Regions from separate parts of the Streptomyces sp. NPDC107546 genome, predicted to be linked through region 2. Evidence: riboswitches for the same ligand, from Rfam matches in the RefSeq annotation. Region 2 holds a riboswitch; the other holds the start of a gene.
The links. Region 2 has a riboswitch for thiamine pyrophosphate ahead of thiO (glycine oxidase ThiO). Riboswitches for the same ligand answer to the same signal wherever they lie in the genome.
Positions count from the first base shown of each region.

Region 1: linked by a shared signal. The riboswitch ahead of ACZ7L1_RS16670 (purine-cytosine permease family protein) and the one ahead of thiO (glycine oxidase ThiO) in region 2 are both predicted to bind thiamine pyrophosphate.

Region 1 covers NZ_JBVKBA010000010.1:23,454-34,993, forward strand. Annotated here, with positions in the region: gene ACZ7L1_RS16620 (glycine C-acetyltransferase) at 1-61, shown strand, start outside; gene ACZ7L1_RS16625 (LysR family transcriptional regulator) at 94-999, shown strand; gene ACZ7L1_RS16630 (helix-turn-helix domain-containing protein) at 1,087-1,659, shown strand; gene ACZ7L1_RS16635 (GNAT family N-acetyltransferase) at 1,656-2,186, shown strand; gene ACZ7L1_RS16640 (MmcQ/YjbR family DNA-binding protein) at 2,229-2,600, shown strand; tRNA gene ACZ7L1_RS16645 (tRNA-Pro) at 2,693-2,766, shown strand; gene lpdA (dihydrolipoyl dehydrogenase) at 3,079-4,476, opposite strand; gene gndA (NADP-dependent phosphogluconate dehydrogenase) at 4,613-6,055, opposite strand; gene ACZ7L1_RS16660 (arsenic transporter) at 6,214-7,470, opposite strand; gene thiD (bifunctional hydroxymethylpyrimidine kinase/phosphomethylpyrimidine kinase) at 7,583-8,380, opposite strand; gene ACZ7L1_RS16670 (purine-cytosine permease family protein) at 8,377-9,795, opposite strand; TPP riboswitch at 9,787-9,880, opposite strand; gene ACZ7L1_RS16675 (jacalin-like lectin) at 9,972-11,300, opposite strand; gene ACZ7L1_RS16680 (HhH-GDP family DNA glycosylase) at 11,532-11,540, opposite strand, start outside.
Region 2 covers NZ_JBVKBA010000002.1:147,339-158,878, reverse strand. Annotated here, with positions in the region: gene ACZ7L1_RS03280 (YhgE/Pip family protein) at 1-246, shown strand, start outside; gene ACZ7L1_RS03275 (TetR/AcrR family transcriptional regulator) at 291-923, shown strand; gene ACZ7L1_RS03270 (phytoene desaturase family protein) at 1,334-2,845, shown strand; gene ACZ7L1_RS03265 (SCO2102 family sporulation regulator) at 2,874-3,797, opposite strand; gene metF (methylenetetrahydrofolate reductase [NAD(P)H]) at 3,853-4,776, opposite strand; gene thiE (thiamine phosphate synthase) at 4,895-5,545, opposite strand; gene ACZ7L1_RS03250 (Rv2175c family DNA-binding protein) at 5,734-6,099, opposite strand; gene ACZ7L1_RS03245 (NAD(P)/FAD-dependent oxidoreductase) at 6,180-7,406, opposite strand; TPP riboswitch at 7,531-7,643, shown strand; gene thiO (glycine oxidase ThiO) at 7,641-8,840, shown strand; gene thiS (sulfur carrier protein ThiS) at 8,837-9,037, shown strand; gene ACZ7L1_RS03230 (thiazole synthase) at 9,041-9,835, shown strand; gene pknB (Stk1 family PASTA domain-containing Ser/Thr kinase) at 9,936-11,540, shown strand, end outside.

The DNA.
Region 1 (11,540 bases), on a different contig from region 2:
GGACGACGTCCACCGCGCCGTCGACGCCTTCGTGGCGGCGCGGGCGGAACTGGACGTCTGAGGAGACCCGGACCTCTTGCGATAATCGTTCGCATGATCGAAGCGCGGCGGCTGCACATCCTCCGTGCGGTGGCCGACCACCGCACGGTGACGGCCGCTGCCGCCGCGCTCTACCTCACTCCCTCCGCGGTGTCCCAGCAGCTCACCGCGCTGGAACAGGAGACCGGCCACCGGCTCGTCGAGCGTGGCGCCAAGGGGGTACGGCTCACTCCGGCCGGCGAGATCCTGCTCAGTCACACCCATGCCGTCCTGGCCCAGCTGGAGCGCGCCGAGGCCGAGCTGGCGGCCTACGGCGCGGGCTCGGCGGGCACGGTGACGCTGGCTTCCTTCGCCACCGGCATCGGTCTGGTCGTCGCCCCCGCGTTGGCCCGACTCGCCCGCAGCGCGCCCGGCATCCGGGTCCGCGTCCAGGACGCGGAGGGCGACGAGAGCCTGCCGATGGTCCTCGACCGGCAGGTCGACGTGGCGGTCGCCGTGGAGTACCGGGGCGCGCCGGACGCCGACGATCCCCGGCTCACGCACATCCCGCTGTACGCCGAGCCCTTCGACGCCGTCGTACCGGTCACCCACCGCCTCGCCGACGCCGCCGAGGTCCCGCTCGCCGAGCTGGCCAAGGATCCGTGGATCGGCCCCTACCCCGGCAACCCCTGCCATGACGTGGTGGTCCTGGCGTGCGAGCAGGCCGGATTCCAGCCCCGCCTCGAGCACTCCTCGGACGACTTCCGGGCGGTCGTCGCTCTCGCCTCGGCGGACGCGGGGGTGGCACTGGTGCCCCGCTCGGCCCTGCGTGGCATGGACCTCACCGGCGTGGTGGTCCGTCCGGTCGACAGTGTCGCGCCCACGCGCCGGGTCTTCGCGGCCGTGCGCCGGGGCGCGGAGGAGCATCCCCTGATCCGTCCCGTGCTGGAGGCGCTGACCGAGGCGGCGACAAGGGACTGACGGGGCGCGGGCCGCCTCCGGAGATCCGGAAATCCCCTAGACGAGACAGTCCCCATCGCCTCTCATGTTTGGGATAAGATCCCGAATGTGAGAGATGATGTCATCGACTCCGTCGACGCCCGGCTGGCTGCCCGTCTCGCCGAGCTACGGGCCGAACGCGGCTGGTCGCTGGAGGAGCTGGCCGAGCGCAGCGGGGTCAGCCGCTCGACCCTGTCGCGCGCCGAACGTGCCGAGATCAGCCCCACCGCCGCGCTGCTGAACCGGCTGTGCGCCGTCTACGGCCGTACGATGTCCCGGCTGCTCAGCGAAGTGGAGGCGGAGCCCGCGCAGGTCGTGCGCGCCGCCGACCAGTCGGTGTGGCAGGACGCGGCGTCCGGCTTCGTACGACGGTCGGTGTCCCCTCCGCACCCCGGACTGCGCGGCGAACTCGTCGAGGGACGGCTCTCGGCGGGAGCCGACATCGCCTACGACCGGCCGCCCGTGCCCGGGCTCGAACAGCACATCTGGGTCCTCGACGGAACGCTGCAGGTGACCGCACAGGATGTCGAACACCGGCTCGGTACCGGCGACTGCCTGCGCATGCGGGTCTGGGGGCCGACGCGGTTCCGCTGCCCGGGGCCGGAGGACGTGCGATACACGCTGGTGGTGGTGCTCCCGTGACCGCGATCGACAGACTCGGCGGGGACGAGGTGCGGGCACGCTCCGAGGAGCTGGCCGACCTGCTGACCGACACCGTGCACGGCGGGGCGTCCATCGGCTTCCTCGCACCGCTGGACCGTGCGGAGGCCGTGGCCTGGTGGAAGGCACGGGCGGACGCGGTCGACGCGGGCGGCCTCGCGGTGTGGGTGGCCCGGGCGGGGGACCGGGTGACGGGCACGGTGAGCCTCGCCTTCCCCGACAAGCCGAACGGTCGCCACCGGGCCGAACTGGTCAAACTCATGGTGCACCGCGAGGCCCGGGGCAAGGGCCTTGCACGCCGGTTGCTGGCCACCGCGGAGCGGGCCGCCGCCGAGGCCGGGATCACCCTGCTCCATCTGGACACGGAGACCGGCAGCCCCGCCGAGTCGCTGTACCGCTCCGCGGGCTGGACCAGGGTCGGTTCGATACCGGACTTCGCGGCGACCCCGGCGGGCGTCCTGCAGCCCACGACGATCTTCTACAGACAGGTGGCGCCGCTCTCTCGGTGACCTGCCGCCCGATTGTCAGTGGTGTTGGCTACGGTGCGAGACATGCCGGACGCCGAAGACGTACGCCGTATCGCCCTCTCCCTGCCGGACAGCACGGAGAAGATCGCATGGAGCATGCCCACGTTCCGGGTCGCGGGGAAGATGTTCGCCACGCTGCCCGAGGACGAGTCGTCCATGGCGGTGCGGTGCCCCAAGGAGGAGCGGGACGAACTGGTCCTGGCGGAGCCCGGGAAGTTCTGGGTCGCCGATCACGAGGCACAGTTCGCCTGGATCCGGGTGCGCCTCGCCGTCCTGGAGGGCGAGAGCGAGCTGCGCGACATCCTCGCCGACTCATGGCGCCAGGCGGCGCCGCCCCGCCTCCTCGACCTCCATCCTGACCTGGGCCTCCCGGCGGGGGAGGGGAGCAGCGAGTGAACGGCGGATAAAGGGATGCGCGACCACGGCCCCGAGTGCGGTATGGTTTCTGTGCACGTTGGGCCAGGGGAAACCCCAGGTCAGGCAGGCAACGGGACGTGGCGCAGCTTGGTAGCGCACTTGACTGGGGGTCAAGGGGTCGCAGGTTCAAATCCTGTCGTCCCGACTTGCGAACAGCGGGTCGGAGGCCGTATCGGAGGATGCCGATACGGCCTCCGACTCATTTCCGGGGCATCGTGGCAACGGTCGGCTACTTTGCCGTCCCCTCAGTCGCGCTTGGTCACCTGGTCGGGCGGCCTTGACCGGTGCGGTGATCCGTACGACGCGTTCGGCCTGGATGCGGTGGTGCGGGTGGTGGCGTCGACGGGGTTGCCGCCCTGACCGTCCGCGTGGAGGTGGCGTGCAATACCCCCGCCCACCACCTGGCCGGGACGGAGAGGACCACGTCGGCCCAGCGAGCCGTGTGCGGGCTGGCCCCTCAGAGGTTGATCATGTGCCCGGCCAGACCGTGCAACGCGTCCTGGACGGCCTCGCTCAGGGTGGGATGCGCGTGCACGTTCCTCACGAGCTCGGTCACCGTCAGGTCCCATTTCTGCGCGAGGGTCAGTTCCGGGAGCAGTTCCGTGACGTCCGGCCCGATCAGGTGGCCCCCCAGCAGTTCGCCGTGGCGGGCATCGCTGATGAGCTTCACGAAGCCGGCCGTTTCCCCGAATCCGTGCGCCTTGGCGTTCGCGGTGAAGGGGAACTTCGCGACGCGGACGTCGAATCCCTCCCTCCTGGCCTCCGCCTCGGTCCAGCCGAAGCTCGCGATCTGGGGCCTGCAGAAGGTGGCGCGGGGAATCATGCGGTAGTCGAGTTCCATCGTCTCGGCGCCCGCGATGGTCTCGGCGGCGATGACGCCCATGGCCTCCGCCGTGTGCGCGAGCATGAGTTTCGCCGTCACATCCCCGATGGCGAAGATGTGCGACTGGCTGGTGCGGCACCGGCCGTCGACGTCGATCGCGCCGCGATCCGTGAGCCGGACGCCCGCGTTCGCCAGCCCGTATCCGGCCGTGCGGGGCTGAAAGCCCGTGGCCTGGAGCACCTTCTCCGCTTCTAGTGTCTTTTCCTGGCCGGCCTGCGAGACGACGACGCGGACGCCGTCCGCGGTCTCCTCCATGGACTCCACGCGGGTGGAGGTCATGACCGTGATTCCCTGCCGGCGGAACTGCCGGGCGAGCTCCGCCGAGACCTCCTCGTCCTCCAGGGGAGCGACCCGGTCGAGGAACTCGACCAGCGTGACCTGGACGCCGTAGGCCCGCAGCAGGTAGGCGAACTCCACCCCGATGGCACCGGCGCCCGCGATGACGATGCTGGCCGGAAGGCTGTCGGAGAGGATCTGCTCCTCGTAGGTGACGACGCGTTGACTGAGACGGGTGCCCGGCAGCAGCTTCACGGTCGAGCCGGTGGCGATGATGCAGTGGGCGAAGGTGAGGGTGGCCTCTTCCCCGGACATCCGGACGTTCATCGTGTGCGGATCGATGAACGACCCCTGGCCCTCGAACTGCGCGATGCCGTTCTTGCGCATGAGGTAGCCGACGCCTTTGGCCCGCCCGTCGGCCACCTTGCGGCTCCTGAGGTACGCCGCCCGGTAGTCGAGGCCGACCTGCCCGTCGAACTTCAGGCCGTAGGTGTCCGCTTCGTGGACGACGAGGTGAGCCAGTTCCGCGTTCCTCAACAGCGCCTTCGCGGGGATGCACCCGATGTTCAGACAGATGCCGCCCCAGAACCGCCCTTCGACGACGGCGGTCCTCAGGCCGAGTTGGGCGGCGCGAACGGCTGCCACATAGCCGCCGGGGCCTGCCCCCAGGACCACGACGTCGAACTCTGCGTCCATGGATCGACCTTACCGTCGAATCATGTTTTCGCCCGTTGATCGCAACCGCTTCGCCCGGCCTGGGCCGGGCCCGCCGGTTCGGCATGTCGGTGTCCGGCGCGGGCTCCCGCTCGGGGAGCCCGGTGGTGCGCCGGTCTCAGATGACCTCCGTCTCCGTGCGGCCCGGCGTGCCCCAGAGGGTGTGGTAGCTGCCCTCGCGGTCGACGCGCCGGTAGGTGTGGGCGCCGAAGTAGTCGCGCTGGCCCTGGGTGAGCGCGGCCGGCAGGCGGTCGGCGCGCAGGGAGTCGTAGTACGACAGCGCGGCGGAGAACGCGGGCACCGGCACACCCCGGCGGGCCGCCGTCGCGATCACCTCGCGCCACGGCACCTGCGCCTCGCCGATCTCCGTGGCGAATCCCGCGTCCGACAGCAGGCTGACCAGGCGCGGATCGGCAGCGTAGGCGGCCCGTATGCGGTCCAGGAAGGCGGCGCGGATGATGCAGCCGCCGCGCCAGATCTTCGCGACGGCCCCCAGATCGATCTTCCAGCCGAACTCCTTGGCCGCGTCCAGGATCATCTTCCAGCCCTGGTCGTAGGCGATCAGCTTGGAGGCGTACAGGGCCTGCTCCACCTGAGCGGTGAAGCGCTCGGCCTCGTACGGGGTCAGGTCCCAGTTCGTGCCGCCGGGCAGCCCCCGGTAGGCGGCGCGCAGCGCGGACTGGCCGGAGGCGGCGCGGGCGAAGGTGGCCTGGGCGATCGCGGTCACCGGGGAGCCCAGTTCCAGTGCGGTCTGCACCGTCCAGCGCCCGGTGCCCTTCTGCCCGGCCGCGTCGGCGACGACGTCCACGAACGGCCTGCCGGTCGCCGAGTCCACATGGGACAGCACCTCCGCCGTGATCTCGATCAGATACGAGTCCAGGCGCCCCTTGTTCCACTGGCGGAAGATCTCCGCGATCGTGGCGGGGGAGAAGCCGGCCACCTGGCGCAGCAGGTCGTAGGCCTCACCGATCAGCTGCATGTCGGCGTACTCGATGCCGTTGTGGACCATCTTGACGAAGTGCCCGGCGCCGTCGATGCCGACGTGGGTCGCGCACGGTTCGCCGTCCACCTTGGCGCTGATCTTCTCGAACATCGGGCCGAGCGCGGCGTACGACTCCGGTGAGCCGCCGGGCATGATGCTCGGCCCGTTGAGCGCCCCCTCCTCGCCGCCGGAGACGCCCACGCCGACGAAGTGGATGCCACGCTCGCGCAGCGCCCGCTCACGGCGCCGGGTGTCGGCGAAGTGCGCGTTGCCACCGTCGATGATCATGTCGCCGGGCTCCAGGAGCGGGGCGAACTCCTCGATCACGGCATCGGTCGCCGCCCCCGCCTGCACCATGATCATCAGGCGGCGGGGTCGCTCCAGCGCCGCCACGAACTCCTCGGCCGTCTCGGCGGCCACGAACGTGCCCTCGTGCCCGAAGTCCTCGGTCAACGCCTTGGTCCTGGCCGGCGTGCGGTTGTGCACGGCGACGGTGTAACCGTTGCGCGCGAAGTTCCGGGCCAGGTTGCGGCCCATCACCGCGAGCCCGGTGACGCCGATCTGCGCGGTCGCCTGCATGGTGTGCTCCTTGGGTCCGGATCCGTGGCGCCCGCGTGTCGGACGGGCGTGACGGATGTGGCTCGGTGCGGCTGGTACCGCTGTACCGATCAGTTACGGACGGCGGGGCGGGAGTTGCTCACCGCCGGGGAGCCGAAGCGTGCGGGACCCGGAGCGGGTCAGGTCCCGACGACGTGAAGGGAGGCCCACAGCGCCACCACCGCGCCTGCCAGCGCGGTCGGCACGGCGATCGCGCCGAGGCGCGTGAACTCCTTGAGGTCGACGCCGTGGTCGTGCTGGTGGACGATCCGACGCCACAGCAGTGTGGCCAGCGAACCGGCGTAGGTGAGGTTGGGGCCGATGTTCACGCCGAGCAGGACGGCGAGCACCGCTCCAGGGCCGGACGGGGCGGCCAGCGGCAGTAGCACCAGGACCGCCGGCAGGTTGTTGATCAGGTTGGCCAGCACGGCCGCCAGGGCCGCGAGCCCGAGCAGCGCGGGCAGGCCGGTGCCACCGGGGATCACCTGGCCGAGAGCGGTCGCGAGGCCGTTGTCGACGACCGCGCGCACCACGACGCCCAGCGCCAGCACGAACGCCAGGAAGGACGGCGCCGCCGCGCGCACCACTGTCAGCGGGGTGGCCCGGCGCCGGAGGACTCCGCGCACGGCCAGCACCAGCGCCCCGGCCGCCGCCGACCACGCCGGGTCGATGCCGAACGCGGAGGCCACCACGAAACCCGCCAGTGTGCAGGCGACCGTCACCAGCGCGAACAGCGGCAGCTTCGGCGGCTCGCCATGGTCCTCGTCGGTGGCTCCCGCGTCCAGGTCGTGGCGGAAGAAGCGCCGGAAGACGACGTACTCGGCGGCCACCGCCACCAGCCACGGCAGAGCCATCAGCGCGGCGAAACGGGTGAAGCTCAGCCCGGCCGCTCCGAACGCGAGCAGGTTGGTGAGATTGGAGACCGGCAGCAGCAGCGAGGCGGTGTTCGACAGATGGGTGCAGGCGTACAGATGCGGCTTCGGGCGGGCGCCCATGCGGGCCGCCGTGGCGAACACGACGGGTGTGAGCAGCACGACGGTGGCGTCCAGGCTGAGCACCGCGGTGATCACCGAGGCGAGCGCGAACACCGCGGTCAGCAGCCGCCCGGGACGGCCCGCCGCCCAGCGTGCCATCCACGCGCCGCAGGCCTGGAACAGCCCCTCGAGGTCACAGAAGTGGGCCAGCACCAGCACGGCCGCCAGGAAGCCGACCACCGGGCCCAGGCGCTCGGCCTCGGCCCGGGCGTGGTCCAGGGAGATGGCGCCGGTCAGGATGGCGATCCCGGCGGCCGGAACCGCCCAGACGGCCTCCGGCAGTTTGAAGGGACGCACCACCGCGCCGGCCAGGACGGCGACGAGCAGGACGACGGAGAGAGCCTCGGCGAGCGGGGTGTTCAGGGTTCGGTCCTTCCGCGAAAGGATCGGCGGTGCCCGTCCATCACATCAGATCCGTCTGTGACGCCCGGACCCGAGGCACCCCAGTGAGGGCGGGCGCCCGTCCCGGTCACCGTCACGCGTGCGCACGCAGCCTCCAGCCGTGGTCCACGGGCCCGATGCCGGCGCCGAGCCCGAAGCCCGCCGCGATCGCCCCCGTGACGTACTCCTTGGCCTGCCGCACCGCCTCCGGCACCGTGAGGCCCCGCGCGAGACCGACCGCGACGGCCGAGGCGAGGGTGCAGCCCGTGCCGTGGGTGTGGCGGTTGTCGTGGCGCGGAGCGCGCAGCCAGTGCTCGTGCCGGCCGTCCGTGAGCAGGTCGGCGGCCTCGCCGGGCAGATGCCCGCCCTTCACGAGCACCCACCGGGGCCCGTACGACAGCAAGCGGTCGGCCGCGCGGCGCATCCCCGCCTCGTCGGTCACCGCGATGCCGGTCAGCTCCGCGACCTCGTCCAGGTTCGGCGTGGTCACCGTGGCCAGCGGCAGCAGCCTGGTCCGTACCGCGTCCAGGGCGTCGTCGGCGAGCAGCCGATCGCCGTGCTTGGAGACGCTCACCGGGTCCACCACGACCGGTGCCGGCACGTCCGTGAGCAGGTCGGCCACCGCCGTGACCAGCGCGGGCGAGGCGAGCATGCCCGTCTTGACCGCCTGTACGCCGATGTCGTCGACGACGCTGCGGTACTGGGCGCGAACCGCCTCCACGGGCAGCTCCCACGCCCCCTGCACTCCCACGGAGTTCTGCGCCGTGACCGCGGTGATCACGCTCATCCCGTGGGCACCGAGCGCCAGCATGGTCTTCAGGTCGGCCTGGATCCCGGCGCCGCCGCCGGAGTCGGAGCCGGCGATGGTCAGGACGCGGGGCGGCGCGGTCATGCGCGGCCCTCCTCTCGGACGCGCGCGCGACTCTCCTCTCGGACGCGCAGCGGGGCGTACAGCACGAGGGCCACCAGGAACGCCACGTAGTACGAGACGTCGGCGCCGTGCAGCGCGTGGGCGGCCGGGCCCACGTACAGACCGGTGTCCATGAACGGCACCGCCGCGGCGAAGGCGCCGACGAACGCGAGCAGCGGCGGCCCCACGGAGCGCGGCCGCGCGGTCCCGGCGGCGAGGTCGACCGAGCTGCCGCGCCGTGCGAGCCAGTCGACGACCACGATCGCCACGAACCCGGGGATCCAGTAGCTCACGAACAGCAGCACGTTCTGGAAGCGGGCGGTGGTGTTCGCCGCGTGCATCCACAGCACCAGCGGGAAGCCCAGCACCACCGCGAGGGCGGCCGCCACCGGACGCGGCAGGCGCACCCCGACGGTCTGCAGCGCCAGGGAGCCGCTGTAGTCGTTCATCGCGTTGCTGGCGAGCGCCGCGAGCGCGACGGCCAGCAGCCCGAAGGCGCCGGCCGCGCCCCCGCCCAGCACATGGTCCACGCCCGCGGCCGTCTGGTCGGTCAGCACCGAGGCGCCCCACAGCCCGAGGACCTGCACCGCAACGAAGGACACCACGAGACCGAGCAGCGTGCACCAGAACATCCGGGCGCGTGAGGTGCGGCGCGGCAGATAGCGGCTGAAGTCGCTGGCGTACGGCGCCCAGGACAGCGACAGGCTGAGCGCGATGGTGCTGGTCAGCACGAAGGCGCCCGCCCGGTCCGCGCCGTGCGCGGTGCCCGTCCAGGCGGGGTGCACGCTGCCCGCCATGCGCAGGGCGATCAGTGCGAAGGCGGCCGCCAGCACGAACGTCATGACGAGCTGCAGCCGGTGGATCGCCTCGTAGCCGAGGACCCCGAGGGATCCTTGGGCGAGCATCACCACCAGGACGCCCAGCCAGAACGGCCAGCCGGCGAGCCGCGCCAGCGCATCGCCGCCGAACAGCCCGATCAGCGCGTCCCAGGCGATCGAGGACAACCACTGCAGCACCCCGGGCAGCACCACCGCGCGCCCGAACGCCAGCCGGGCGAGCGGCAGCTGGCCGGCTCCGGTACGGCTGCCCCAGGTGCTCAGATAGGCGGTGGGCACCGCGCCCAGTACCGTGCCGAGGACGACGGCGGCGAGCGCGGTGGTGAAGTCCAGGCCGAGCGCGATGCCGATGGTCCCGGTGAACACGCCGGTCATGGTCAGATTGGGGGCGAACCACACGGTGAACAGCCGGCCCGCCCCGCCGTATCGATTCGTCTCGGGGACCGGCTCGATGCCGTGGCCCTCGACCCTGAGGTCGCCGGCAGCGGCGGGCATCCGCCCGTCGAAGACGGTGCTCCGGCCGCCTGTGGGCAGTCCGCCCGAGACATGCGCCGATGGCATGAAAGACATCCCTCCGCCAGTACGAACTGGTTCAGGTTCGACGGGTGTGATCTCAGCCCGCGGTGGGGCACCCCGTGTCCGGTACGGCCGCAAGACTAACCCGAGGACGGGAACCAGCCATACGCAAGGGCCGCTGCCAGGTCGGGCAGCGGCCCTCGATGCGTCGCCGTGGCGCGTCAGCGCCGGGTGTAGATGAAGCCGATCTTGTCGACCTCGTCGCCGGAGCGCCCGTGGAACCCGGCGATCTGCCAGCCGGAGGGCGCCGTACGGGTCACGCAGTCGGACGTCGTGGTGCCGCCCGCCAGGCTGCGGCCGAGGTTGGTCGTGAACTTCGCGGAGAAGATCCTGGTGTGGCCGTCGTACTGGCCCTCGCAGAGCTGCGCGCTCGTCACGTACTCGTCGCCCAGCGTCAGGGAGGACGCGGTACCGCCCGTGCCGCCGTGGGCGAGCGTGGTGCCGCCCGCCAGCGTCATGCCGACCTGGTCGACACGGGAACCGCTGCGCAGCGAGATGCCGGTCGCCCGGGCGCCGGCCGGGACGCTGTCGAGGTCGTTGTAGTAGTCGCCGTGCGGCCCGCCGAACTGGTCGCTGAACTGGAAGGCGGAGTTGCGCGCCCAGCTGAACGTCGCGGTGATCGGGTCGTGGTCGGAGAGCATCCTGCCGTCGTCGGTGAGGAACTTGGCGTGCTCGTTGTTGTACGCCGTGGCGCCCAGCGAGACCAGTTTGCTGCCCCGGTAGAGGATCTTGTCGACGACCTCGCAGCTGTTGGTGACCGCGTTCTCGTCGCAGAGCAGCGGGTCGCTGCCCTTGGCGGGCGGGGTGCCGCCGCGCACCAGCTTGACCCAGGCGTCGGTGAGGCCGTTCGCGGCGGCGAACTCGGCGATCGTGTCGCCGGAGCGCGTGTAGCGCGTGTTGGTGTCACCCATGACGACGACGGCGTTGCCCGCGGAGTGGGTCCTGATGAAGTCCGTCAGCTGGTTGAGGTTGTCCGCCCGTGAGGTGAGGTCGCCGGCGTTCGTGCCGGCGTTGGTGTGCAGGTTGTAGAAGTCGACGTAGACGCCCTCGGCCAGGCGTTCCCGCATGAACGTGAAGCCCTTGGGGGTCAGGCAGTCGCCCGAGTCGTACTGGCAGGAGTTCCAGTGCACGCGCTCGAAGTCGTCGGTGTCGTACGGGATTCCGGACAGCGTGTTGAGTCCGCTCCCGACGCCGGCGCCGCCGCTGGTGGGCGTGCGGTACGGGTGAGAGTCCGCGGCGTACAGGTACGCGTGGTAGTTGAAGTCCTCCTGGACCTGGACGATGTCGTACGGGCCGAGGCGTGAGCCGATCGTCGTGGTGCTCGACTGGCGCGGTGTCGGGGCGCTGGAGATGCCCTCGGGGAGACCGGCGACGTTGTAGCTGAGCACGCTGAACGTGCCCGAGTCGGCCGCCGCGGCGGTGGGCGCGGTGACCGTGAGTCCACCGAGCGCGGCGGCGGCCGCCGCGAGGGCGGCGAGGAGTCTGCGCATGGGGAACGGCTCCTGGGGGGTGGCGAAGGGAGTGTTGCGCGCATGTCAAACTAGCGGCGAAGAAGGGGTGGGGGAACGCGCTTTCTGAGGTCCGGGTGAAGATTTCACCCGGCGGTCGCCGGGGAGTCGTCGACGCCGGGGATGCGGGCGGTGTCCACGGCGCCCGGTACGGTAAGGCCCGGGGCGGGCGCTGCCTGCGCAACTGGTCCTCAACAGATCCCTTTGCCGCTCTCACGCCGC
Region 2 (11,540 bases):
GCGGGCGGTACTTACCCCGTGCAGACCTCTCCGGGCTTCTTCAACGCGATCCACCCCTTCCTGCCGATGAGTTACGTCGTCGAAGCGCTGCGGCGGCTCATCACGGGCGGCGGCCTCGGTCCCGTGTGGCAGGCGTGCGCCGTGCTCGCGGCGTTCACCGCGGGCGCCCTCGCGTTGACCGCCCTGTCGGCCCGGCGCAGGCAGGTGTGGACGCTCGACCGGCTGCACCCGGAGCTGAACCTGTGAGGTCCGGGCCATCCCACCGGGCCGTTCCTGTGAGAATCAGGGCCATGGAACGCAGCAGCGCCGCTACGTCCGGCGGCTCGAGCCGCCGCGAGGCGACCCGGCAGAAGCTCTACGAGGCGGCCGTCACCCTGATAGCGGAGCAGGGCTTCTCCGCGACCACCGTCGACGAGATCGCCGAGCGGGCCGGGGTCGCGAAGGGCACGGTCTACTACAACTTCGCGAGCAAGTCCGTCCTCTTCGAGGAGTTGCTGCGGCACGGTGTGGGGCTGCTCACCGCCTCCCTCAGGGACGCGGCCGAGCAGAGCGACCTGGCGGGCGGTACCAAGGTGGACGCCCTGGACGCCATGATCCGCGCCGGGCTGGCCTTCATCGCCCGCTACCCGTCCTTCACCCAGCTGTACGTGGCCGAGCTGTGGCGCACCAACCGGGCCTGGCAGTCCACGCTCATGGTGGTCCGGCAGCAGGTCGTCGCGGCCATCGAGGACGTGCTGCGCGCGGGGGTGGACAGCGGCGAGTTCAGCGACGAGATCGACGTCCCGCTGACGGCGGCGGCGCTGGTCGGCATGGTGCTGGTGGCGGCGCTGGACTGGCAGTCGTTCCAGCCGGAGCGCTCCCTGGACGACGTCCACGCGGCGCTCTCACGGCTGATCCAGGGGCGCGTGAGCGGCGGCTGGTAGGGCACGTGGACGGCCGGTGGCGCCCGGCAGACGAAAGCGCCGGTCCGTGTCGGCCGCGCCCTTGGCGGGCCGACACGGACCGGCGCTTATCGTGCCCCCGTGACCCCCGTTCGGTCCTTCCCCCGGGTCTCCCCCTGCCTCGCTTCCGCCGCAGGAGTGCCGGCGGAAGGAGCGGTCGAGGGCAGGCACCGTTCCGCCGCCCCGTGTCGGCGGTGCCGGAGCCGTGCCCCTTTCCGTGCCTCCACTGTCTCGTCCGCGCGGGTCGGACCCCATCCGCGCAGATACTCATCTCTCCGGCTAGGTACGGATACTCAGACCTGAGCGCTCAGCCCCAGGGCGCGAATGTTGCGAAAAGCGCCGGTCACCGGCCCGCGGCCGGATTGTCGGTGGCGGCCGATAAGGTCGCAGGCATGGCACGGATTGCGGTGATCGGCGCCGGGATGGGCGCGATGGCGGCCGCCGCCCGGCTGGCCGTCGCGGGCCACCGGGTGGTGGTGTACGAGCGTACGGAGACGTACGGCGGCGCGGTGCGCCGGTTCGAGCGGGACGGGTTCCGCTTCGACACGGGCCCGGGACTGCTGACGCTGCCCGCCGTCTACCGCGATCTGTTCGTCAAGACCGGCAAGGAGCCGCTGGAGGACTGCGTCGATCTGGTCCAGGTGGACCCGTCGTCACGGCACGTCTTCGCGGACGGCACCGAGGTGGCGCTGCCCAACGCATCGCGCGCGGGTGTGGTGTCCGCGCTGGACGCGGCGCTGGGTGCGGGCGCGGGCGAGCGCTGGGGCGACTTCCTGGTGCGGGCGCGCGAGGCCTGGGACCGCACGCGCCGGCCGCTCCTTGAGGAGCCGCTGTGGCCCAACTGGCAGGTGCTTGCGGAGAAGGAGCCGTATCCGGCGGTGCCGCACAAGCGGCTGCTGCGCACGCGCCGGGCCAGGACGCTGACCGAGATCGCCTACTGGGAGCTGCGCGACGACAGGCTGGAGGCCCTGCTGGTGAGTCATGCGCTCGTGTACGGTCTCTCCCCCTGGACCGCTCCGGCGAGCGCGGCCGTGCTGCCGTACATGGAGCACGCCTTCGGCACCTGGTATGTACGCGGCGGCATGCGGGAGTTGGCGCGCGCGGTGTACGAGCGATGCCGCAAGCGGCGGGTGGAGTTCGTCTTCGGCGCCGAGGTCACCCGGATCGTGGAGAAGGACGGCCGGGCCGCGGGTGTGCAACTGGCGGACGGGACGGTGGCCGACGCCGACCATGTCGTGGCGGACGTCCACCCGACACGGCTGCGAGCCCTGACGGAGCGACCTGTGGACAACGAGGGTGACGTACGGGCCGACCCCGGCGCAGCTCCACCCTCCCGGTTCACCCTGCTGCTCGCCCTGCGCGGCGGCCGTGAGCCCGGCGCCGTGCACCGCACGGTGGCCCATCCGGCGGCCCCCGAGCCGGAGTGGGACTTCCTGGCCTCACCGGGCGGCGACGTGCCCCCGCCGCCCACGGTGACCGTCCTGCGCCCCGACGACCCCGCACTCGCGCCCGACAGCGAGCACGAGTCCATGGTGGCGTCCGCCGTGGTGTCTTCGGAGGCCCCCTGGGAGGACGAGGGTACGGTCCGGCGGTACACGGATCTGCTCCTTGAAGCCGCCGAGAAGGCGATACCCGGTCTGCGCGAGCGGCTGCTGTGGCACGAGGTGCGGGCACCCGGACACGTCGAGGACGAGACGGGTGCCCCCTCCGGGGCCGTGCCCGCGCCCGCGCTCGCCGCGGGGCACGGTCGTTTCCTGCACCCGGCGAACACCACGCGGCTGCCCGGTCTGTACCGGGTCGGCGGCTGGTCCCACCCAGGCGGCGGTCTCGCCCATGCCGGCATGTCGGGTGCCCTGGTCGCCGGGCTCATCGTGGAGGGACCGGACTTCCGGGGCTCTCAGTGACCGTTCCGGGGCCGAGCGCCCCGGGACGTCAGAAGCGGTAGCGCTCGTCGTAGCCGTTGCCGTGCGGGGTGCCGTTGTCCTGGTAGGGGTACGGCTGTTCGGGCGGGAGTTCGCCGCCGAGCGCTTCGTCGGTGGTGCGCTGCTGGGGCACCCAGACACCACCGGGCGGGGTCTCGCCGTAGGTGCCGGTGGCGTACTGGTCCTGCCCGTACGTCTGCTGTCCGTACTGCTGCTCGCCGCCGTACGTGGTGTCGTACGAGCCGGCGCCGTAGGTCCCCGTGCCCTGGTACGGGTCGGAGTATCCGCCGTACTGCTGCTGACCGCCCTCGTAGCCGTAGTGCTGCTGCTGGCCGTATCCGGAGTAGCCGTCGTAGGCGTAGGCCTGCTGCTCCTGGGGCTGGTCGGCGGGGGTGTAGGCGGCCTCCGTGTAGACACCGTAGGAGCCGGTGTCCTCGGGCAGGGGCTGCGGCTCGTAGACGGAGGTGGCCTCGGCCGCGGTCTCCACGGGCGAGGTGGTCCCCGGGCGGGAGAAGACGTCGTCGTGGTCGTCCTCGTCGTACGCGTCGTCCTGGCGGTACGTTCCGGCGGGCATCGTCGTCGTCGCGCCCGTCGGCTCGACGTCGGTGTCCGCCGCCTCTTCCTGACGGACCTTCTCTCCCCGGCGGCGCTTGCTTCCGGTGCCCGCGCCCTCGCGCGGGCGGTTGCCGACGGCCCAGCCGGCCGCGAACCCGCGGCGGAACGACAGGGTGACGTAGGTCTGCCCGACCGCGAAGGCGGCGGCGCCCAGGCCGATGACCACGACGGACTGGATGAGCACGCCGAACACGACGCCGAGGAATCCGGCGAACGCGAGCAGCCGCCAGCGCAGGCGTGCCTTGTACTGCAGCAGCACCTCACCGAGCAGCCACAGCGCGACGATGCCGAACGCGATGTAGAGGACCGTCCAGCCCATGTACGCCCCTCTCCCAGTGGCCGCTACGCAGTGTGTCCTATACGGGTGCGGCGGTCTAGGCCCGCTGCGGGTGGTGCAGGCCCAGGTTCTCGTAGATCTCCAACGTCGCCGTGGAGCTGTTGAGTGTAATGAAGTGCAGTCCGGGGACCCCCTCGGCCAGCAGCCTCGCACAGAACTCCGTGGCGAAGTCGATGCCGACCGAGCGTACCGCCGCCGGATCGTCCTTCACCGCGAGGATCCGCTCTTCAAGGCCGCCGGGGAGGGCGGCGTTGCTGAGCTGGGGCAGCCGCTGAAGCATCCGCACGCTGGTCACGGGCATGACCTCGGGGATGACCGGGGTGTCGCAGCCGGCCGCGGCGACCCGGTCGCGCAGGCGCAGGTACGACTCCGGCTGGAAGAACATCTGCGTGATCGCGTAGTCGGCGCCGGCCCGGCACTTGTCGACGAAGTGCGCGACGTCGGTGTCCCAGTCTCTGGAGCGGGGGTGCATCTCCGGGAAGGCGGCGACGCCCACGCAGAAGTCGCCCGACTCCTTGATGAGCCGGACGAGTTCGGCCGCATAGGTCAGGCCCCTGGGGTGCGGCACCCACTCGCCCATGGGGTCGCCGGGCGGGTCGCCGCGCACCGCGAGCATGTTGCGGATCCCGGCGTCGGCGTACTGGCCGATGATGTTGCGCAGCTCGGCGACGGAGTGGTTGACCGCGGTGAGGTGGGCGACCGGGGTGAGCGTCGTGTCGGCGACGATCTGCTCGGTCTCCTTGACCGTGCCCGCACGGGTGGACCCGCCGGCGCCGTACGTGACGGAGACGAAGTCGGGGGCGACCGCCTCGACCCTTCGCAGCGCAGTCCACAGGTTCCGCTGGCCCTTGGGGGTCTTCGGCGCCGAGAACTCGAACGAGTACGTCGTCTTGCCGGTGGCGAGGATGTCGCGCACGGTCCGTGCGCGATCAGTCCTCGTGGATGCAGTTCCGAGGGCCATAGTCGCAGGTTAGCCAGGGCTCGGCGGTCCCCCAACCGGACGCCCGGGATTTGCCCGAATTGTCGACTTGTTGTCCACCCATCGGACAACACGGCGCAGGACCGGCCTCCGGGCGCTCCTACGCGGCGCGCAGCCGCTTGGCGAACTCCGCCGCCGCCGCGCCGGGGTCGTCCGCCTCCGTGATCGCGCGGACGACCACCACGCGGCGGGCGCCGGCCTCGAGGGCCTGATCCAGGTTGCCCAGGTCGATGCCGCCGATGGCGAACCAGGGGCGGTCGATGCCGAGCGCGGCGGTGTGACGGACCAGGCCGAGGCCGGGGGCGGGGCGGCCGGGCTTGGTGGGGGTGGGCCAGCAGGGGCCGGTGCAGAAGTAGTCCACACCTTCCTGGACGGCGGCGGCCTCGGCCTCCGCCTCGGAGTGGGTGGAGCGGCCTATCAGGATGTCGTCGCCGAGGATGGCGCGGGCCGCGGGGACGGGGAGGTCGCCCTGGCCGAGGTGCAGGACGTCGGGGCGGGCGGCGTGGGCCACGTCCGCGCGGTCGTTCACCGCGAGGAGCTTGCCGTGGCGGGCACAGGCCTCGGCGAGGACCTGGAGGTGCTCCAGCTCCTCGGCGGCCTCCATGCCCTTCTCGCGCAGCTGCACGATGTCGACGCCGCCGGCGAGGACCACGTCGAGGAACTCGGCGAGGTCGCCCTGGCGCTTGCGTGCGTCCGTGCACAGATAGAGGCGGGCGTCGGCGAGCCGGGCGGTACGGGCGGTGTCGGGCACGGTGGTGTTCCCCCGTTGTCGGTGGCGTACGGGCCGCGGCGGGGCGCGGTCGGCCGGAGCCGGGGCGTGTCCCTGGCCCGCGGCCCGTACGCCGGACGGTTGTTCTTGTGTGCCGGCCTGATCGGACCGGAACCGGTCCGATCGGGTCAGGTCCGATCGGGTCGCCCGGTCCGATCAGGCCGGCTCGATCAGACGGCGAGCGCCTGCGCGCGGCGCTTCACCTCCGTGCCGCGATTCTCGCTGAGAGCCTGCGCGGGGGTGCCGGGCAGGGTCGGGTCGGAGGTGAAGAGCCACTCGATCATCTCTTCGACCGTGAAGCCGTCGTCCCGCAGCAGGGTCAGGGTGCCGGACAGGCCCTTGACCACCTTGTCCCCGTCGATGAAGGCGGCGGGGACGTGCAGCGCCTTGTTCTCGCCTCGGCGGACGGCGATGAGCTGGCCCTCCTTGACCAACTGCCGCACGCGGGTCACCTCCACGCCGAGGGCGTCGGCGATGTCTGGCAGGGTGAGCCAGGCGGGGACGAGAGCATCGATCTTTGCGTCAATCTCGGTCACGGGATCAAGCGTGCCATCCCGGACTGACAGTCGGAAGCGGAGCGCCTCCGGCGGGGTTAGGCGGAGAGGGTGGTTGCGTCCTAGGCCGTCGCCTCCTTCAGTGGGCGGGACGGGTCCGACAGCAGTGCGGGGTTCATGGGGGTGCCCGATTCGATCAGGCGGCGGCCCTGCGCCAGGTCCCGGGGGCGGCCCACGGCCAGCAGGGCCACCAGACGGCCCTCGCGCAGCCAGCAGACCGTCCAGGCCGCGCCCTCGGGGTCGCCGCGCCACACCGTCGTGTCGGCGGACGCGTGGTGGCCCACGTACTGGACGAACCGGCCGAACTGCTCCGACCAGAAGTACGGCACCGGGTCGTACGCCACCGGTGTCTGGCCGATGATGTTCGCGGCCACCGTGCGCGGACCCTGGAGGGCGTTGTCCCAGTGATGGACGAGCAGGCGCTCCTCGTAGCGGCCCGACGGGAAGGACGCGCAGTCACCGACCGCGTACACGTCCGGCACCGAGGTGCGCAGATGGTCGTCGGCCAGCACCTCGCCGTGCACGCCCAGCTCGATCCCTGACCCGGCCAGCCATGCCGTGGCGGGCCGGGCCCCGATGCCCACCACCACCGCCCCGGCCGGCACCCGGGAGCCGTCGTCCAGCACGACCGCGCCCGGCTCGATGCGCGCCACGCGCGCGTGTGTGCGCAGCTCGGCCCCGCTGTCCGCGTACCAGGCCGTCATCGGCGCCGCCACCTCCGCGGGCAGCGCTCCCGCGAGCGGCCGGTCCGCGGCCTCCACCACGGTCACCGCGCAGCCCGCCTCGCGTGCCGCGGTGGCGAACTCGGCGCCGATCCAGCCCGCGCCGACGACCACGATGTCGTGCTGAAGGGCGAGCACCGGCCGCAGCCGCTCGGCGTCGTCCAGCGTGCGCAGCAGATGCACCCCGGGGACGCCCTCCGCACCCGGCAGCCGGATCGGCTCCGCCCCGGTCGCGATGACCAGGACGTCGTACGGGACGGGGCCCCGCTCGGTGTCCAGCTCATGGTCATCGGGGCGCAGGCCGGTCGCCTCGCGACCCAGCTCGAGCCCGATGTCCAGCGCCTCGAAGTCGACGTCGAAGGCGGAGCCCTCGGCCTTGCCGAGCAGCACCGCCTTGGACAGCGGCGGCCTGTCGTACGGCTGGTGCGGCTCCGCGCCGATCAGCGTCACGCCGCCGGTGAAGCCCTGTTCCCGCAGGGCGACCGCGGTCTGCACCCCGGCCATGCCCGCGCCCACGACGACGACGCGCCGTGCCGTACCGCCCCGTGCCTGCGTCTGCTCGCTCACCTGATCACCATAGACAACTGACGAATTGTCAGTCAGGGGGCGTGCTGAGTGACGTCCTGCACAGCCCCGGGCCGGGCGGAGGCTGCCTTACAAGGGCGGCGCTCCGAGGGCTAGGGTTGCCACCGTAAGCACTCACGGGAGCCCGGCGCACCGGGCTGAGAGGGAGGCTGGGACGGCCTCCGACCGTACGAACCTGATCCGGGTCATGCCGGCGAAGGGAGGGGCTGGACGCCCATGTCGCGTACACCGGACGAACCGTCGACTTCGCGCGATGCGTCGACCGTGTCGGACGTCCTCGTCATCGGGGGCGGGATCATCGGTCTGGTGACCGCCTGGCGGGCGGCGCAGCGCGGGTTCGTCACCGCCGTGGTGGATCCGGAGCCGGGCGGCGGAGCCGCGCAGGTGGCCGCCGGGATGCTGGCCGCGGTCACCGAGCTGCACTACGGCGAGCAGACGCTGCTCGCCCTGAATCTCGCCTCCGCGCGCCGCTACCCGGACTTCGCCGCCGAACTGACCGAGGCCACCGGCCGGGACCTGGGCTACCGCCGCTGCGGCACGCTCGCCGTCGCGCTCGACGCCGACGACCGCGCCGAGCTGCGCGAACTGCACGCCCTGCAGCAGCGCTCGGGGCTGGAGTCGGAGTGGCTGAGCGGGCGGGAGTGCCGCCGTCTGGAGCCGATGCTCGCACCGGGCGTGCGCGGGGGGCTCAGGGTCGACGGCGACCACCAGATCGACCCGCGCTGCCTCGCCGCGGCCCTGGTGACGGCCTGTGAACGCGCCGGGGTGGTCTTCCACCGGGTGTGGGCCGAGCGGCTCACGATGGTGCGGGAGCGGGCCTGCGGGGTGCGGACCGCCGACGGCACCGAGCTCGCCGCCGGGCAGGTCGTCCTCGCCGCGGGCAGCCTCAGCGGGCGGCTCGCGGGCGTCCCGGACGACGTCCTGCCGCCCGTACGTCCCGTGAAGGGCCAGGTGCTGCGGCTGACCGTGCCCGAGCGGTACGCGCCGTTCCTGAGCCGTACGGTGCGCGCCGTCGTCCGCGGTGGCGCCATCTACCTCGTGCCGCGTGAGAACGGCGAGCTGGTGGTCGGCGCGACCAGTGAGGAGCTGGGCTGGGACACCACGGTCACCGCGGGCGGGGTGTACGAGCTGCTGCGGGACGCGCACGAGCTGGTGCCGGGGATCACCGAGCTGCCGCTCACCGAGACGCGGGCGGGACTGCGCCCCGGCTCCCCGGACAACGCGCCGCTGCTCGGCCCCACCGGGCTGGACGGCCTGCTGCTGGCCACCGGCCACTACCGCAACGGTGTCCTGCTCACCCCGGTCACCGGGGACGTCATGGCGCACGTGCTGACCACCGGTGAGCTTCCTCGGGAGGCCCGCCCCTTCACCCCCCGGCGTTTCACCGCCGCCGCACTCACGGAGCAGCCCGTATGAACATCTCGGTCAACGGGGAGACCCACGAGGTCACCCCGGGTGTCGCGCTCGACGCGGTGGTGCGGAACCTGACCGCTGCCCCCTCGGGCGTGGCCGCCGCCGTCAACGAAACCGTCGTCCCGCGCGCCCAGTGGGCGTCGACGTCCCTCAGCGAGGGAGACCGCGTCGAGGTCCTCACCGCCGTCCAAGGAGGCTGACCCATGGCTGACGATCCCTTCGTCCTCGGTGGGACCACCTACTCGTCCCGGTTGATCATGGGAACGGGTGGTGCGCCCAGCCTGGATGTGCTGGAGCGGGCGCTGGTGGCGTCCGGCACGGAGCTGACGACGGTCGCGATGCGGCGCGTCGACGCCTCGGTGCACGGCTCGGTCCTGTCCGTGCTCGACAAGCTGGGCATCCGGGTCCTGCCGAACACCGCGGGCTGCTTCACCGCGGGCGAGGCCGTGCTCACCGCCCGCCTCGCGCGCGAGGCCCTCGGCACGGATCTGGTCAAGCTGGAGGTCATCGCCGACGAGCGGACCCTGCTGCCGGACCCGATCGAGCTGCTGGAGGCGGCCGAGACGCTGGTGGACGACGGCTTCACCGTGCTGCCGTACACGAACGACGACCCCGTTCTCGCCCGCAAGCTGGAGGACGTCGGCTGCGCCGCGATCATGCCGCTCGGCTCCCCGATCGGGTCCGGGCTCGGCATCCGCAACCCCCACAACTTCCAGCTGATCGTGGAGCACGCGCGCGTGCCGGTCATCCTGGACGCGGGCGCGGGCACGGCGTCGGACGTGGCGCTGGCGATGGAGCTGGGGTGCGCGGGTGTGATGCTCGCCTCGGCGGTGACGCGGGCGCAGGAGCCGGTCCTGATGGCGGAGGCCATGCGGCATGCGGTGGAGGCCGGCAGGCTCGCCCGCCGGGCGGGCCGTATCCCGCGCCGGCACTTCGCGGAGGCGTCGTCGCCGATGGAGGGCATGGCCAGGCTGGACCCGGAGCTGCCGGCCTTCTGAGCCGGACCGGGGGAGGCCGCGTCACAGGTCGGCTGCAGTCGGGCGCCGGTATCCCCGCAGCGGACGGTGGGTGACAGTGCGCCCTCGTAGACTCACCAGCGTGGATACGACCCTTCAGGACCCTCTCGTCGGGCAGGTGCTCGACGGCCGCTATCGCGTCGACGCGCGGATCGCGGTCGGCGGGATGGCCACGGTCTACCGGGCCCTGGACACCCGCCTGGACCGTGTGCTCGCGCTGAAGGTGATGCACCCGACGCTGGCGGCCGACGGCTCGTTCGTCGAGCGCTTCATACGCGAGGCCAAGTCGGTCGCCCGTCTCGACCACCCGAACGTCGTGCAGGTTTTCGATCAGGGTGCCGACGGGTCGTACGTCTACCTGGCCATGGAGTACGTCGCCGGCTGCACCCTGCGCGACGTGCTGCGCGAGCGCGGGGCGCTGCAGCCGCGCGCGGCCCTGGACATCCTGGAACCGGTGCTGGCCGCCCTGGGGGCCGCGCACCGCGCCGGGTTCGTGCACCGGGACATGAAGCCGGAGAACGTCCTCATAGGTGACGACGGCCGGGTCAAGGTGGCCGATTTCGGTCTCGTCCGGTCCGTCGACACCGTCACCAGTACCACGGGCGCCGTCCTCGGCACCGTCTCCTACCTCGCCCCGGAGCAGGTCGAGCACGGCGCGGCCGACCCGCGGGTCGACGTCTACGCGTGCGGGGTCGTCCTCCACGAGATGCTGACCGGCGCCAAGCCGCACCACGGCGACTCCCCCGCCCAGGTGCTCTACCGGCACCTGAACGAGGACGTGCCCCCGCCGTCGGCTGTCGTGCCCGGGCTGTCCGTCGAACTCGACGACCTGGTCGCGTCCGCGACCGCGCGCAACCCCGAGCTGCGCCCGGCGGACGCGGTGGCGCTGCTGGGTCAGGTGCTTCAGGCCCGTGGCGCGCTGACCGACGAGCAGCTGGACGCCGTGCCGCCGGGGGCCATCGCCGCGGAGCACGACAACGCCGAGGACCGCACGAGCGTGATCCCTCGCCTGCTGCCGGCCCATCCCGTGGGCGAGGACCGCGAGGCAGTCCTCAACCGGACGAGCCGGCTTCAGACCCCGCCGCCCGAGCCGCCTCGGCGCTCGCCGCGACCCCGGCGCGGGCTGCTCGCGCTGGTCCTCGCCGTGCTGGTGGTGTTCGGTGTCGGCACGGGGGTCTGGTACATCAACTCGGGCCAGTTCACCAAGGTCCCGCCGCTCCTGGCGAAGACGGAGGCCGAGGCCCGGGCCCGGCTGAAGGAGGCCGGTCTCGAGGTCAAGCAGGTCAGACACGCCTACAGCGACACGGTGAAGCGCGGCACGGTGATCAGGACCGATCCGGCGGTGGGTGCGCGGATCCGCTCTCACGACGCGGTGACGCTGACGCTCTCGGACGGTCCCGAGACAGTGCAGGTGCCCGACCTGAAGGGCTACCCGCTGGACCAGGCGCAGGCCCGGCTGAAGAAGGACGGCCTGGTGCCGGGCATGGTCACACAGGCGTTCAGCGCGGACGTGCCCAAGGGCTCCGTGATCGGCACCGATCCCGGGGCGGGGACCGAACGGCACGGCGGTTCGGCGATCGCGCTCACCGTCAGCAAGGGCAGCCCGGTGGACGTGCCCGACGTCAGGGGCGCCTCCATCGACGACGCCACGTCACAGCTCCAGGAAGCGGGCCTGCGGGTGAGGATC